Regions from separate parts of the Streptomyces sp. NC-S4 genome, predicted to be linked through region 1. Evidence: riboswitches for the same ligand, from Rfam matches in the RefSeq annotation. Region 1 holds a riboswitch; the other holds the start of a gene.
The links. A riboswitch is a leader RNA that binds a small molecule or an ion and turns the genes downstream of it on or off. The one in region 1 is predicted to bind cyclic di-AMP.

Region 2: another riboswitch for cyclic di-AMP. It lies ahead of ACXNSR_RS31900 (LysM peptidoglycan-binding domain-containing M23 family metallopeptidase); the one in region 1 lies ahead of ACXNSR_RS28730 (M23 family metallopeptidase).

The regions. Positions count from the first base shown of each region.
Region 1 covers NZ_CM135937.1:6,356,513-6,364,044, forward strand. Annotated here, with positions in the region: gene ACXNSR_RS28715 (DNA gyrase/topoisomerase IV subunit A) at 1-1,388, opposite strand, end outside; gene ACXNSR_RS28720 (M16 family metallopeptidase) at 1,654-3,015, shown strand; gene ACXNSR_RS28725 (M16 family metallopeptidase) at 3,036-4,403, shown strand; cyclic di-AMP (ydaO/yuaA leader) riboswitch at 4,620-4,779, shown strand; gene ACXNSR_RS28730 (M23 family metallopeptidase) at 4,792-5,595, shown strand; gene ACXNSR_RS28735 (GntR family transcriptional regulator) at 5,782-6,459, shown strand; gene ACXNSR_RS28740 (HPr family phosphocarrier protein) at 6,939-7,220, opposite strand; gene ACXNSR_RS28745 (bifunctional acetate--CoA ligase family protein/GNAT family N-acetyltransferase) at 7,404-7,532, shown strand, end outside.
Region 2 covers NZ_CM135937.1:7,098,850-7,106,381, forward strand. Annotated here, with positions in the region: gene ACXNSR_RS31880 (phosphorylase family protein) at 1-199, shown strand, start outside; gene hpnH (adenosyl-hopene transferase HpnH) at 205-1,236, shown strand; gene ACXNSR_RS31890 (aspartate aminotransferase family protein) at 1,233-2,645, shown strand; gene ACXNSR_RS31895 (tyrosine-protein phosphatase) at 2,684-3,475, opposite strand; cyclic di-AMP (ydaO/yuaA leader) riboswitch at 3,791-3,966, shown strand; gene ACXNSR_RS31900 (LysM peptidoglycan-binding domain-containing M23 family metallopeptidase) at 3,969-4,949, shown strand; gene ACXNSR_RS31905 (SGNH/GDSL hydrolase family protein) at 5,113-5,898, shown strand; gene ACXNSR_RS31910 (MBL fold metallo-hydrolase) at 5,997-7,232, shown strand.

The DNA of each region.
Region 1 (7,532 bases):
TCGATCTCGCCCGTCAGCCGGTCGCGCTCGGACTCCAGCTCGATCCGGTCGAACCGGGTGAGCCGGCGCAGCGGGGTGTCCAGGATGTACTGGGTCTGGATCTCGCTCAGCGAGAACCGCTCCATCAGCCGGGACTTCGCCTGCGCGGAGTTGTCGCTGTCCCGGATGAGCCGGATGACCTCGTCGATGTCGAGGAGCGCCACCAGCAGACCCTCGACCAGGTGCAGCCGGTCGCGGCGCTTGGTGCGGCGGAACTCGCTGCGCCGCCGGACGACCTCGAAGCGGTGGTCGAGATAGACCTCCAGCAGCTCCTTTAGGCCCAGCGTCAGGGGCTGCCCGTCCACCAGCGCCACGTTGTTGATGCCGAAGGACTCCTCCATCGGCGTCAGCTTGTAGAGCTGCTCCAGCACGGCCTCCGGGTGGAAGCCGTTCTTGATCTCGATGACCAGGCGCAGGCCGTGCGAGCGGTCGGTGAGGTCCTTGACGTCGGCGATGCCCTGGAGCTTCTTCGAGCCGACCAGGTCCTTGATCTTCGCGATGACCTTTTCGGGGCCGACCGTGAAGGGCAGTTCGGTGACGACCAGGCCCTTGCGGCGCGCCGTCACGTCCTCCACGGCCACCGTCGCGCGGATCTTGAAGGTGCCGCGGCCGTTCTCGTAGGCGTCCTTGATGCCCGAGAGCCCCACGATCCGGCCGCCCGTGGGCAGGTCGGGACCGGGCACGAAGCGCATCAGCGCCTCCAGGTCCGCCTGCGGGTGGCGGATCAGGTGGCGGGCGGCCGCGACGACCTCGCCGAGGTTGTGCGGGGGCATGTTGGTGGCCATGCCGACCGCGATCCCGGACGCGCCGTTGACCAGCAGGTTCGGGTACGCGGCGGGCAGGGCGACCGGCTCCCGCTCCTGGCCGTCGTAGTTGGCGGTGAAGTCGACGGTGTCCTCGTCGATCGACTCCGTCATCAGCGAGGTGGCGTCGGCCATCTTGCACTCGGTGTACCGCATGGCGGCCGGCGGGTCGTCGTTGCCGAGCGAACCGAAGTTGCCGTGGCCGTCGACCAGCGGCAGCCGCATGGAGAAGGGCTGGGCCATGCGCACGAGGGCGTCGTAGATCGACGCGTCACCGTGCGGGTGGAGCTTGCCCATGACCTCGCCGACGACACGGGCGCACTTCACGTAGCCGCGGTCGGGGCGCAGGCCCATCTCGTTCATCTGGTACACGATGCGCCGGTGCACCGGCTTCATGCCGTCCCGGGCGTCGGGCAGGGCACGGGAGTAGATCACCGAGTACGCGTACTCGAGGAAGGAGCCCTGCATTTCGTCGACGACGTCGATGTCGAGGATCTTCTCCTCGAAATCCTCCGGCGGCGGGGTCTTCGTGCTGCGGCGGGCCATCGCTGCGCGGCTCCTTAACCAAAATGGGGTGTGCTGGGTGTCGGGCGGGGTGTGTGGCTGGGTCTGGCGGTCTTGTGGTGTCCGGCGAGGGTACGACGCGGACCATTGTGGCCCGACGCACCGACAACGCCGACTCCGACCCCGGGGGTCCCCCGGACGGAGTGCGGGGGAGTGACCCGGGAACTTATACGGCGGTCGGCGCGCTTGCATACAGTGGCAGGTCGATAAGAAATCTCTGCATCGCGATCGAAGGGACCACATGCCCATGGGTCACACGGCCACAGCCCAGGCCGGCTCCGGCGGCCTGACAGCGACCGAGCACCGGCTGGCCAACGGCCTGCGCGTGGTGCTCTCCGAGGACCACCTGACCCCGGTCGCCGCGGTCTGCCTCTGGTACGACGTCGGCTCGCGCCACGAAGTCAAGGGACGCACCGGCCTGGCTCACCTCTTCGAGCACCTGATGTTCCAGGGGTCGGCGAGCGTACCCGGCAACGGGCACTTCGAACTGGTCCAGGGCGCCGGCGGTTCCCTCAACGGCACCACCAGCTTCGAGCGCACCAACTACTTCGAGACCATGCCGACCCACCAGCTGGAGCTCGCGCTCTGGCTGGAGGCGGACCGGATGGGGTCCCTGCTGGCAGCCCTGGACGACGAGTCCATGGAGAACCAGCGCGACGTCGTCAAGAACGAGCGCCGCCAGCGGTACGACAACGTTCCCTACGGCACGGCCTTCGAGCGGCTCACCGCCCTGGCCTACCCCGAGGGCCACCCGTACCACCACACCCCGATCGGCTCCATGGCCGACCTGGACGCCGCCTCCCTGGAGGACGCGCGCGCCTTCTTCCGTACGTACTACGCGCCCAACAACGCGGTGCTCTCGGTCGTCGGGGACATCGACCCCGAGCAGACGCTCGCCTGGGTCGAGAAGTACTTCGGCACCATCCCCGCCCACGACGGCAAGCAGCCGCCCCGCGACGGCTCGCTGCCCGACATCATCGGGGAGCAGCTGCGCGAGGAGATCGTCGAGGAGGTCCCGGCACGTGCGCTGATGGCCGCCTACCGGCTGCCGCACGACGGCACCCGTGAGTGCGACGCCGCCGACGTGGCGCTGACCATCCTGGGCGGCGGCGAGTCCTCGCTGCTGCACAACCGGCTGGTGCGCCGCGACCAGAGCGCCGTCGCCGCCGGCTTCGGCATGCTGCGCCTGGCCGGGGCGCCCTCCCTGGGCTGGCTGGACGTCAAGACCTCCAGCGGGGTCGAGATCCCCGCCATCGAGGCGGCCGTGGACGAGGAGCTCGCGCGGTTCGCCGCGGAGGGCCCGACGGCCGAGGAGATGGAGCGCGCCCAGGCACAGCTGGAGCGCGAGTGGCTGGACCGGCTGAGCACGGTGGCCGGCCGCGCCGACGAACTGTGCCGCTTCGCGGTGCTGTTCGGCGACCCGCAGCTGGCGCTGACCGCCGTCCAGCGCGTCCTCGACGTCACCGCCGAGGAGGTGCAGGCCGTGGCCGCGGCCCGACTGCGCCCGGACAACCGCGCGGTGCTCGTCTACGAACCGCTCGCGGCCGACGAGTCCGACCAGCACGACGAGTCCGAGGACTCCGACGAGAACGAGGGGGCGGAGCAGTGAGCGACACGGCAGCCGTCACGATGACCTTCCACCCGCAGCCGCAGGCCGGCGAGCCGCAGCCGTGGGCCTTCCCCGCCCCCGACCGCGGGCAGCTGTCCAACGGGCTGACCCTGCTGCGCTGCCACCGGCCCGGCCAGCAGGTCGTCGCGGTCGAGGTCAACCTCGCCGCCCCGCTCGACGCGGAGCCCGAGGGCCTGGACGGCGTGGCGACCATCATGGCGCGGGCGCTCTCCGAGGGCACCGACAAGCACTCCGCCGAGGAGTTCGCGGCCGAGCTGGAGCGCTGCGGTGCCACCCTGGACGCGCACGCCGACCACCCGGGCCTGCGGGTCTCGCTGGAGGTCCCGGCCTCCCGGCTGCCCAAGGCGCTGGGCCTGCTCGCCGAGGCGCTGCGCGCCCCCGCCTTCGCCGACGCCGAGGTCGACCGGCTGGTGCGCAACCGGCTCGACGAGATCCCGCACGAGCTGGCCAACCCGCAGCGCCGCGCCGCCAAGCAGCTCTCCAAGGAGCTCTTCCCGGCCGCCCTGCGGATGTCCCGGCCGCGCCAGGGCACCGAGGAGACGGTCGCCCGGATCGACTCCGCCGCCGTACGCGCCTTCTACGAGGCCCACGTACGCCCCGCCACCGCCACCGCGGTGGTCGTCGGCGACCTGACCGGGATCGACCTGGACGCCGTGCTCGCGGACACCCTGGGAGCCTGGACGGGCAACACCGCCGCCGCCCGCCCGGTGCCGCCGGTGACCGCCGACGACACCGGCCGCGTGGTCATCGTGGACCGGCCCGGCGCGGTCCAGACGCAGCTGCTGATCGGCCGGATCGGGGCGGACCGCCACGACCGGGTGTGGGCGGCCCAGGTGCTGGGCACGTACTGCCTGGGCGGCACCCTCACCTCGCGCCTGGACAAGGTGCTGCGCGAGGAGAAGGGGTACACCTACGGCGTGCGCGCCTTCGGCCAGGTGCTGCGCTCCACCGCGGACGGCAAGGGCGCCTCGATGCTCGCCATCAGCGGCTCGGTGGACACCCCGAACACCGGACCGGCGCTGGATGACCTCTGGAAGGTGCTGCGCACCCTCGCGGAGGGCGGCCTGACCGACGCCGAACGCGATGTCGCCGTGCAGAACCTGGTGGGCGTGGCCCCGCTGAAGTTCGAGACGGCGTCCTCGGTCGCGGGCACCCTCGCCGACCAGGTCGAGCAGGAGCTGCCGGACGACTACCAGGCGCAGTTGTACGCCCAGCTCGCCGCGACCGGCACGGTGGAGGCGACCACGGCGGTCGTCCAGGCCTTCCCCGCGGACCGGCTGGTCACCGTTCTGGTGGGTGACGCGGCGCTGATCGAGGAGCCCGTTCGGGCCCTTGGGATCGGCGAGGTCACGGTCGTCTCCAACTGACCGTCGGATGACGGCTGATTGAGAGCCGGCTGAAGGTTTCAGCAAGGGGTTCTGGTGACTTGTCACCAGAACCCCTTTTGTCCGTTTAATGGTGAGGTTGCTTTTATGTGGTGTGGCGTACGCAACAAAAAGCCGTGTCTGTTTGGCGATTGACTGATGATCCGCCTAGCGTCGGCCGTGCTGCCCGTCAGTTGTGCCCGCCGCATCCGCGGCACCGGTCAGCGATCGCCGAGTCCCCGTCAGGCGCGAGCCTGGGGAGCCGGGGACCCACATGAGTCCCTGGGGTGAATCGGACCCCCTCGCAAGAGGAGATCCGTAGGAGACCTTCCTGCTCCGAACCCGTCAGCTAACCCGGTAGGCGAGAAGGAAGGAAAGGATCAAACCCTTCATGGCGTTTGGCAGTCGTCCCGCTGGTACCGGTAAGCACCGTGGCTCCAGCCGTCTGAGCAAGAAGACCGCCGGTTACGCCGGTATCGCCGCGATCGCCACCACGGGTGTCGTCGGCTCCCTCGCCGCCCCGGCCTTCGCCGCGGACAACCACAGCAGCACCATCGGCCAGGACAACGGCCTGGGTGCCGTGGTCGTCGCCGAGGACCTCGCGGGCGACATCGCCGACCAGGCCGAGTCCCAGCACCGCGGCGCCGAGCAGGACGCCGTCAAGGCGCAGGCCGAGGCCGACGCGAAGCAGCGGGCCGCGGAGGCCAAGCGCCTCGCCGAGGCCAAGGCGAAGGCCGAGCGCGAGGCCGCCGAGCGCGCCGCCCGCGAGGAGGAGCGCAAGCGCCTCAACACCTTCGTCGCCCCGGTGGACGGCTCGTACGTCAGCACGCAGTACCACGCGGGCGGCGGCATGTGGTCCTCCGGTTCGCACACGGGCATCGACTTCCACGCCGCCTCCGGCACCTCGGTCCACGCGGTGGGCGTCGGTACCGTCGTCGAGGCCGGCTGGGGTGGCGCGTACGGCAACAACGTCGTCATCAAGCACAACGACGGCACCTACACCCAGTACGGGCACATGACCTCGCTGAACGTCTCCGTCGGCGAGCAGGTCACCCCCGGCCAGCAGATCGGCCTGTCGGGCTCCACCGGCAACTCCAGCGGCCCGCACCTGCACTTCGAGGCCCGCACCGGCTCGCAGTACGGCTCGGACATCGACCCGATCGCGTACCTGCGCTCGCACGGCGTCAGCCTCTGACACCGCCCCGCACCGCTTCACCGAAGGCCCCGGCTCCCCGAGCCGGGGCCTTTGTGTGTTGCGTCCTTGTGCAAATGTTTCGTATTTCTGGCCGCTCTCGGAAATTATCGTGTGTTGCAATAGAGTCGCAGCACACGCATGTGCGTGCAATGAGGCTGGCAGACGGAAATAGGCGGAGGTTCGGTCTTGCGTATTCCTGCGCACGCGGTATGCACGGCAATCCGCGACGACATCGTCTCCGGGGTGTTCGAGCCGGGCGGCCGGCTGACCGAGGAGGTGCTGGCCCGCCGGTACGGGGTCTCGCGCGTCCCGGTGCGCGAGGCCCTGCGGACCCTGGAGTCGGAGGGGTTCGTGACCACGCGGCGGCACGCGGGGGCCTGTGTGGCGGAGCCGACCGAGCAGGAGGCCGCGGACCTGCTGGAGCTGCGGATGCTCCTGGAGCCGCTGGCCGCCGCGCGGGCCGCCCGGCGGCGCACCGACGCGCACCTCAAGGTGCTGCGGGGGCTGGTCAGACTGGGGCAGGAGCGGGCCAGGCGGGGCCAGGGCGAGGACCTGCGGTCCCTGGGCGGCTGGTTCCACGAGACGCTCGCCCAGTCCTCCGGCAGCCCCGGGCTGATCGCGCTGCTCACGCAGATGCGGCACAAGATCGCGTGGATGTACGTGGTGGAGGCGCCGGCCCGGCCCGTGGACTCCTGGGCGGAGCACGGGGCGATCGTGGACGCGGTGGCGCGCGGCGACGCCGAACGGGCGCGGGCGCTGACCGCCGTCCACGCCGACCGGGCGGCGGGGGCGCACCGGCTGCGGATCCGCCCGACGGTGAGCACTTCGCAACCTGCCGTAAACATGTCGAGCGGCCGGCATTAACAGGAGCCGTATACAAAGGGCGGGACCGTGAATTCGCTGCGCGGTATCCGAACCGTTCCGTGTCGGATCGGTTTTCCGTGCGGAATTCCTGCGGAGCGGAATTCGGCGTGCGCGGACCGAATTCCGCCGAGCGGTATTTCCTCGGCGCCCCGTGGGCGTGCGGCGCGCCGGGCGGGCCCAGGTTTCGCCGAGGGATTCCCCCGGACCCCGAGTCCCGGGCCGGCTCCGGCGTCCCGGCCGGAATCCACCCGGGCCGGACCGCGGGCCCCGGGTGGAGGCCGGTCGCGATCCTGATTCCGGCTTCCGGCCGGCGTCTGCTCCCCGGGCCGGAGGCGGCCCCGGGCGTCGTGAGCCCGGCGGGATCCGCAGGAGACGGGCCGGACCCTGGTTCCGGGTCTTGGGCCCGTCCTCGTGGACGACGAAGCCGCGGTCCCCGGAGCGGGGGCCGCGGCTTCGCGCGTGAAGTCGAACCCGAAGGGTCAGACGGTCTCGGGGAGCTCCTCGAGACCCTCGGCGACCAGCTTCGCGAGGCGGTCGAGCGCGGCATCCGCACCCTCGGCCTCGGAGGCGAGGACGATCTCCTCGCCGCCCTGGGCGCCCAGGCCCAGGACCGCCAGCATGGAGGCGGCGTTGACCGGGTCGCCGCCGGACTTCGCGATGGTCACCGGGACGCCGGAAGCGGTCGTCGCACGGACGAAGATCGAGGCGGGACGAGCGTGCAGGCCCTCGGCCCAACCAACGTTGACGCGGCGCTCTGCCATGGTGATGCCCTTCAGGTTCTTACGGTTGTCTAGACCAGTCTCTCACGGCACCCGGAATGCTCGGACCTACCTTCGGCCAGAATTTTCCGCCGTTCGGCCTCCCCCAGCTTGCCCTGGTTCGTCCCGTCCCGCCTCGGCGCCGCGCGAGGGCTCTGCGGCCCGATCCGGCCGTAAGGTGGGCCCATGACCATCGAGTCGGACCCCTCGTACCCGGCCCACTGGGAAGCCGACGTCGTCCTGCGCGACGGCGGCACCGCCCGGATCAGGCCCATCACCACCGAGGACGCGGGCCGGCTCGTCAGCTTCTACGAG
Region 2 (7,532 bases), 740 kb from region 1:
GTCCGCGGCCACCCTGTGGACCGCCAGCCGGGGCCGCGGCCGTCCGGTTGCGGCCGTCCGGGTGATCGTGGACGCTCCGGAGCACGAGCTCGTCCGTATCGGCACGGTACGCGGGGGAATATCGGCCTTCCGTGTCCTGCGTGCCGTACTGCCCGCGTTTCATGAATGGCACCGTTCGTTGCTGCTCCCCAGGAGGTGAGCCAGATGGCCATGCCGCTGCGCCAGTCCATCAGGGTCGGGACGTATCTTCTCGAACAGAAGCTCCGCAAGCGCGAGAAGTTCCCGCTGATCGTCGAACTGGAACCGCTCTACGCCTGCAACCTGGCCTGTGAGGGGTGCGGGAAGATCCAGCATCCGGCCGGGGTGCTCAAGCAGCGCATGCCGGTCGCCCAGGCGGTCGGCGCCGTGCTGGAGTCCGGTGCGCCCATGGTGTCCATCGCGGGCGGCGAGCCCTTGATGCACCCGCAGATCCACGAGATCGTCCGGCAGTTGGTGGCGAGGCGGAAGTACGTGTTCCTCTGCACCAACGCGATGCTGCTGCGGAAGAAGATCGAGAAGTTCACCCCCTCCCCGTATTTCGCCTTCGCCGTGCACATCGACGGCCTGCGCGAGCGCCACGACGAGTCGGTGGCCAAGGAAGGCGTCTTCGACGAGGCGGTCGCCGCCATCAAGGAGGCGAAGAGGCGCGGCTTCCGGGTGACCACCAACTCCACCTTCTTCAACACCGACACCCCGCAGACGATCATCGAGGTGCTCAACTACCTCAATGACGACCTCCAGGTCGACGAAATGATGATCTCGCCCGCCTATGCCTACGAAAAGGCCCCCGACCAGGAGCACTTCCTGGGCGTCGAACAGACCCGGGAACTGTTCAGGAAGGCCTTCGCGGGCGGCAACCGGCGGCGCTGGCGGCTCAACCACTCCCCGCTCTTCCTGGACTTCCTGGAAGGAAAGGCCGATTTCCCCTGCACGGCCTGGGCCATTCCGAATTACTCACTCTTCGGCTGGCAACGCCCCTGCTATCTGATGAGCGACGGCTACGTACCGACGTACCGCGAGCTGATCAACGACACCGACTGGGACAAGTACGGCCGCGGAAAGGACCCGCGCTGCGCGAACTGCATGGCGCACTGCGGATACGAGCCCACCGCCGTCCTCGCCACCATGGGCTCCCTCAAGGAGTCCCTGCGCGCGGCCCGCGAGACGGTCGCCAGCAACCGGGACAAGTCGGCATGACCGGGCGGCCACGGGAGGAAGGGGGCGGCCGGGGCTTCGACCTCGGCGCCCTGCTGGCCGAGCGCGGCGCCGAGCGCTACGAGCTGCACGCCCGGCACCTGAACCACCAGCTGCCCCGCATGCTGCACACCATCGGCTTCGACAAGGTCTACGAGCGGGCCCAAGGGGCCCACTTCTGGGACGCGGAGGGCAACGACTACCTGGACATGCTGGCCGGGTTCGGGGTGATGGGCCTGGGCCGGCACCACCCGGTCGTCCGCCGCGCCCTGCACGACGTCCTGGACGCCCAGCTCGCCGACCTGACCCGGTTCGACTGCCAGCCGCTGCCCGGTCTGCTGGCCGAGAAACTGCTCTCGTACAGCCCGCACCTGGACCGGGTCTTCTTCGGCAACAGCGGCACCGAGGCGGTGGAGACGGCCCTGAAGTTCGCCCGGTACGCCACCGGGCGCCCCAGGATCCTCTACTGCGACCACGCCTTCCACGGGCTCACCGCGGGCTCCCTCTCGGTGAACGGGGAGGGCGGCTTCCGCGACGGCTTCGCACCGCTGCTCCCCGACACGAGGATCGCGCTCGGGGACCTCGCGGCGCTGGAGCGCGAGCTCGGGCGCGGGGACGTGGCCGCCTTCGTCGTGGAGCCGATCCAGGGCAAGGGGGTCCTGGCCGCCCCGCCCGGATTCCTGCTCGCCGCACAGGAGATGCTGCACCGGCGGGGGGCGCTGCTGATCGCGGACGAGGTGCAGACCGGCCTCGGACGTACCGGGGACTTCTACGCCTACCAGCACGAGCCGGGCGTGGAACCGGACCTGGTGTGCGTGGCGAAGGCGCTGTCGGGCGGCTACGTGCCGGTCGGCGCCACCCTGGGCAAGGACTGGATCTTCAAGAAGGTCTACTCGTCCATGGACCGGGTGCTCGTGCACTCCGCCAGCTTCGGTTCCAACGCCCAGGCCATGGCGGCGGGCCTCGCGGTGCTGTCCGTCATGGAGGACGAGGAGGTCGTGGCCAACGCACGGGCCATGGGCGACCTGCTGCGCGGACGGCTCGCCGTGCTGGTGGGGGAGTACGAGCTGCTGCACGAGGTGCGGGGGCGCGGGCTGATGATCGGCATCGAGTTCGGCCGGCCGTCCTCGCTGGGCCTGCGCAGCCGGTGGACCATGCTGCAGGCGGCCCGAAAGGGGCTCTTCGCGCAGATGGTCGTGGTGCCGCTGCTGCAGAAGCACCGGATCCTCACCCAGGTCTCCGGGGACCACCTGGAGGTGATCAAACTGATCCCGCCGCTGATCGTCGACGAGGCGGACGTGGACCGGTTCGTCGGGGCCTTCCGCGAGGTCATGGACGAGGCGCACGGCGGGTCCGGGCTGATCTGGGACTTCGGCAGGACGCTGGTGAAGCAGGCCGTCGCCACGCGCTGACGGCCCGCCCACCCCGTGGGGAACCGGCCCCCGCCGCGTCAGACCAGCAGCCGGTCCCGCAGCCGGTCGAGGGTCTCGGGCGTCAGCCCGAGGCCCTCCGCCAGGTAGCGGTCCACCCCGCCCCAGAGCTCGTCGATGGTGTCGAATGCGGCCACCAGGTACTCGGCGCGGGCGTCGAAGAGCGGCGCGAGCAGCTCCATCACCTCGGGGGAGCGGGCGCCCTCCGACTCGTCGGTGCGGCGCACGCGGTAGCGGCGGTGCGGGGCGTTGGACTCCAGGTAGTCCGCCACGATCGCCTCCCGCTCGACGCCCAGCGCGAGCAGGGTGACGGCGATCGACAGGCCGGCCCGGTCCTTGCCGGCCGCGCAGTGCATCAGTGCGGGGACGCTGTCCTCGGCGAGGGCGTGCACGACCCGGCTGTGCTCGGCGGTGCGCTGCCGGATGATCCCGCGGTACGAGTTCGACATCCGGGCGGCGGCCCTGCCCTCGCCCAGTAGCTCGCGCAGCTGCGCGAGGTCGCCGTCGCGGACCAGCCGCCAGAACTCCCGCCCGTCGGCCGGGTCGGAGAGCGGGATGTTGACGTTCCGGACGCCGGACAGTTCGACGTCGGGCCCCTCGAGCGCGTGGTCGGCGGCGTTGCGGAAGTCGAAGATGGTGTGGAGACCGAGCGAGGCGAGGAACTCTGTATCGCTTTCGGTGGCATGTGCGAGATGTCCGCTTCGGAACAGTCGTCCCGGCCTGACCGTTCGTCCGTCAGAGGTAGGCAATCCGCCCACATCGCGGAAATTGCGCACTCCGGACAGCTCCGGCTCCTGTATCTGCTGGGTCAAAGCAACTCCTCCGCCATATCCTGGGCCTTCTGTCCGAATTGCACTGCTTGGCGCCAACTTGCCATATCCGGAGGCGAGATCGGGCACGTCCCCGTGAGCCAGATCATACGGTGACCGTGAGTGCCTGATCACTAAAGGCGAATGGCCCCGTCGGGGCGGTCGTTGGGGGTGCGGAATGGACGGAGTGTGACGGTAATTCCGGCGGTCCCTCACTCCTGTTATTCCGTCAGGGAATTCACGGCTTGTTCCGTGCGTCCGCAAGGGATTACCTTCGCGATCGATCCGGGTGGACCGCCAAATCCTGCCGCCTCCCGGAAACCGCATCCGACCTATTCGCGCGGCAGGAGCGGGGGAACCAGGTAAGCCGCCGACCCGGAGATCATTTCGCCGGGACGGCTCGGGGTGAAGTCGTGCGTGTCCCGTACACGTACGGCCGGACATCTCCAGTCCGAACCCGACAGCTCACCTCGCAGGCGCCGGAGAGGAATTCGTCATGCCTGCAAAGGGTAAGCACCGCCGTCCCAAGTCCCTTTCCCTTTCCCGCGGTTTCGCCGTCGCCGGAACCGGTGGCGCGGCCCTCGCTCTGCCGCTGATCGGTGCCGCCGGCGCCCAGGCGGCCGGCGCCCCGGCCACCGCGGCCGCGGCGACCCCCGCGGTGGCCCCGCAGGCCCCCGCCGCCCCGCAGGCCCCGGTCGCCGCCGTGCAGGCCGCGCCGACCGTCTACACCGTCGTGCCGGGCGACTACCTCTCCAAGATCGCCGCCGAGCGCCACCTGTCCGGCGGCTGGGAGCGGCTCTACGCCGACAACCGCGAGGCCGTCGGGGCCAACCCGTCGCTGATCCACCCGGGCCTGAAGCTGACCCTCGGCGGTCCCGGCGAAGCGGCTCCGGCCGAGGCCGAGGCCGAGGCCGAGGCCGAGGCCGCCCCGGCCCCCGAGGCCGACGCGAAGCCGGTCCGCGAGCGGCCCCGGGCGGCCGCCCCCGCGCAGCGGGAGTCCGCCGCCGAGCCCCGGGCCGAGGTGCAGGCCGAGCCCCGGGCCGAGGCTCCGGCCGCCGCGCCGCAGTCCGCGGGCGGCTTCGTGGCCCCGGTCGGCGGCGGCATCTCCACCCAGTACAAGGTCGCGGGCGCCATGTGGTCCTCCGGCTACCACACCGGCGTCGACTTCATCGCCGCCATGGGCACCACCGTCAAGGCCGTCGGTGCGGGCACCGTGGTCTCGGCCGGCTGGAGCGGCTCGTACGGCAACGAGATCGTGATCCGGCACGCGGACGGCAAGTACTCCCAGTACGCCCACCTGTCCCAGCTCTCCGTCTCCTCCGGCCAGAGCGTCACCGCCGGGCAGGCCATCGGCCTCTCCGGCTCCACCGGCAACTCGACCGGCCCGCACCTCCACTTCGAGATCCGTACGACCCCGTCCTACGGCTCGGACATGGACCCGATCGCCTACCTCCGCTCCAAGGGCGCGAGCCTCTGACGGCACCCGCCGCAGGAGCACCGACACGCGTGGGGCCGGGACCCGAGGGGGGTCCCGGCCCCACGTGTACTTATTCCTTATCCCCCGCGTGGTATAGATCACGGTCCGTCAACCCCTCATTACGTTGGCGTAGGTTGGTTACGGGAGTGAAGTATGGGTTCTCGTGGCAGCGACGACGACGAAACTCAAGACCATCGGCTCGTACGCGGCGATCGGGGACAGCTTCACCGAGGGCGTGGGGGACCCGGGACCCGGGGATTCATTTCTCGGCTGGGCGGACCGGCTCGCCGTGCTCCTGGCCGATCAGCGCGAAGAGCATGACTTCCGGTATGCGAATCTGGCGGTGCGGGGGAAGCTCCTCGACCAGATCGTGGCCGACCAGCTCCCCAGAGCCAAGGCCCTCGCGCCGGACCTGGTGACCTTCTGCGCGGGCGGCAACGACATCATCCGTCCCGGGACCGACCCGGACGACGTGGCGGAGCGGTTCGAGGCGGCCGTGGCCGACCTCACCGGGGCCGTGGGCCAGGTCATGATCACCACGGGCTTCGACACCCGGGGCGTACCGGTGCTCAAGCACCTGCGCGGCAAGGTGGCGACGTACAGCGCGCACGTCCGCGCCATCGCCGACCGCTACGACTGCCCGGTGCTCGACCTCTGGTCGCTGAAGTCCGTACAGGACCGGCGCGCCTGGGACACGGACCGGCTGCACCTCTCGCCCGAGGGGCACACGCGGGTCGCGCTGCGCGCCGCGCAGGTGCTCGGGCTCGACGTGCCGGCCGACCCCGACCAGCCGTGGCCCCCGGAGCGGCCGCGCGGCTCGGTGGACGTGACCCGGGACAACATCCAGTGGGCACGCGAGCACCTCGTGCCGTGGATCGGCCGGCGGCTGCGCGGGGAGTCCTCCGGGGACCACGTGGAGGCGAAGCGTCCGGACCTGCTGCCTCTGTAGCAGGCACGGGAGCCGGAAGCGGAATCCTTCGGGGCCGGTGTGCGTTGGGATGGTCGTAGAGCGACGACCGTCCTGACCCCATCCTCCCTGGAGGCGCTTTGACCGGCTCCCGTCCCCTGCGTCCGCGGCTCCGTGCCCTGCGGCCCGAAGCCTTCGGCGCGGACCCGTCCGGTGCCCGGCTGGAGCGGATCCGCCGCTCGCCGAACTTCGCCGACGGCGTCTTCCAGAACCCGGTCGGGGCCCGGAACAGGCCCTCGGGGTCGATGGCCGAGTTCGCCAAGATCTACTTCCACCGGGAGCAGCGGGTGCGGCGCAGCCCCGCCGCGCCCATCCCGGTCCACCCGACGACCCTCGCGGACCTGGCGAAGCCGCCCGTGAGCGGGCTCCGGCTGACCTGGATGGGGCACTCCAGCGTGCTCGCGGAGATCGACGGGCGCCGGGTGCTGTTCGACCCGGTGTGGGGCGAGCGGTGCTCCCCCTTCCCCTTCGCCGGCCCCAAGCGGCTGCACCCCGTACCGGTCCCGCTGGCCTCGCTGGGCACGGTCGACGTCGTGGTCATCTCGCACGACCACTACGACCACCTCGACCTGCCGACGATCAAGGCGCTGGCCGGTACGGACACGGTCTTCGCCGTCCCGCTGGGCGTCGGCGCGCACCTGGAGCGCTGGGGCGTACCGGCCGGCCGGCTGCGCGAGCTGGACTGGAACGAGAGCACCGAGATCGCCGGCCTCTCGCTCACGGCCACCCCCGCCCGGCACTTCTGCGGCCGCGGCCTGCGCAACCAGCAGCACACCCTGTGGGCGTCCTGGGTCGTCGCGGGCGACGAGCACCGGATCTTCCACAGCGGGGACACCGGCTACTTCCCGGGCTTCGAGGAGATCGGCGCCGCGCACGGGCCCTTCGACGCCACCATGATCCAGATCGGCGCCTACTCGGAGTACTGGCCCGACATCCACATGACGCCCGAGGAAGGCATGCGCGCCCACCTCGACCTCCAGGGCGGCACCCCCCGCGGCACCATGCTCCCCATCCACTGGGGCACCTTCAACCTGGCCCTGCACCCGTGGGACGAGCCGGGCGAGGGCACGCTGGCCGCATCCGAGGGCGCGGGCGCCGCCATCGCGCTCCCCATCCCGGGGCAGCCCTTCGAGCCCGGCTCGGCGGACGCGCCCACCGCACCGTGGTGGCGGCCCTTCGTCGCCGGAGCGGCGGCCGGCGGCCCCCCGGGCGGCCGTGCGTCCGTGCCGCCGCTCGGGGCGGGCGCGGCGGCTCCTGCCCGGGTGAAGGCCGCGGCCGTCGACGGTCAGGAGAAGTCGGAGTCCGTCGGCTCGTAACGCACGGGATCCGGGCGGGAACCGGCCGTCGCCGGCCCGGCCGCCCCCGGACACACGGAAGGGCCCCCGCCGGACGTACCCGCGGGGGTCCTCCGGGTCCGGAGCCCGCAGGGCGATGGCGACGACGCTCCGGCGACCGCCGCCACCGGGCGAGAGGTCGTCGCCGGGGCGGTGCTCGGGGTCCGACCGGCGCAATCGGGCTGCTGTACGAGCGCTCCACCGGGAGCGGGAAGCACCCCCGCGAAGTTGGCCAACTGGCGGTCCGGGGTGCTGCGATGGGGTCTAGCGTGGGTATCCGGT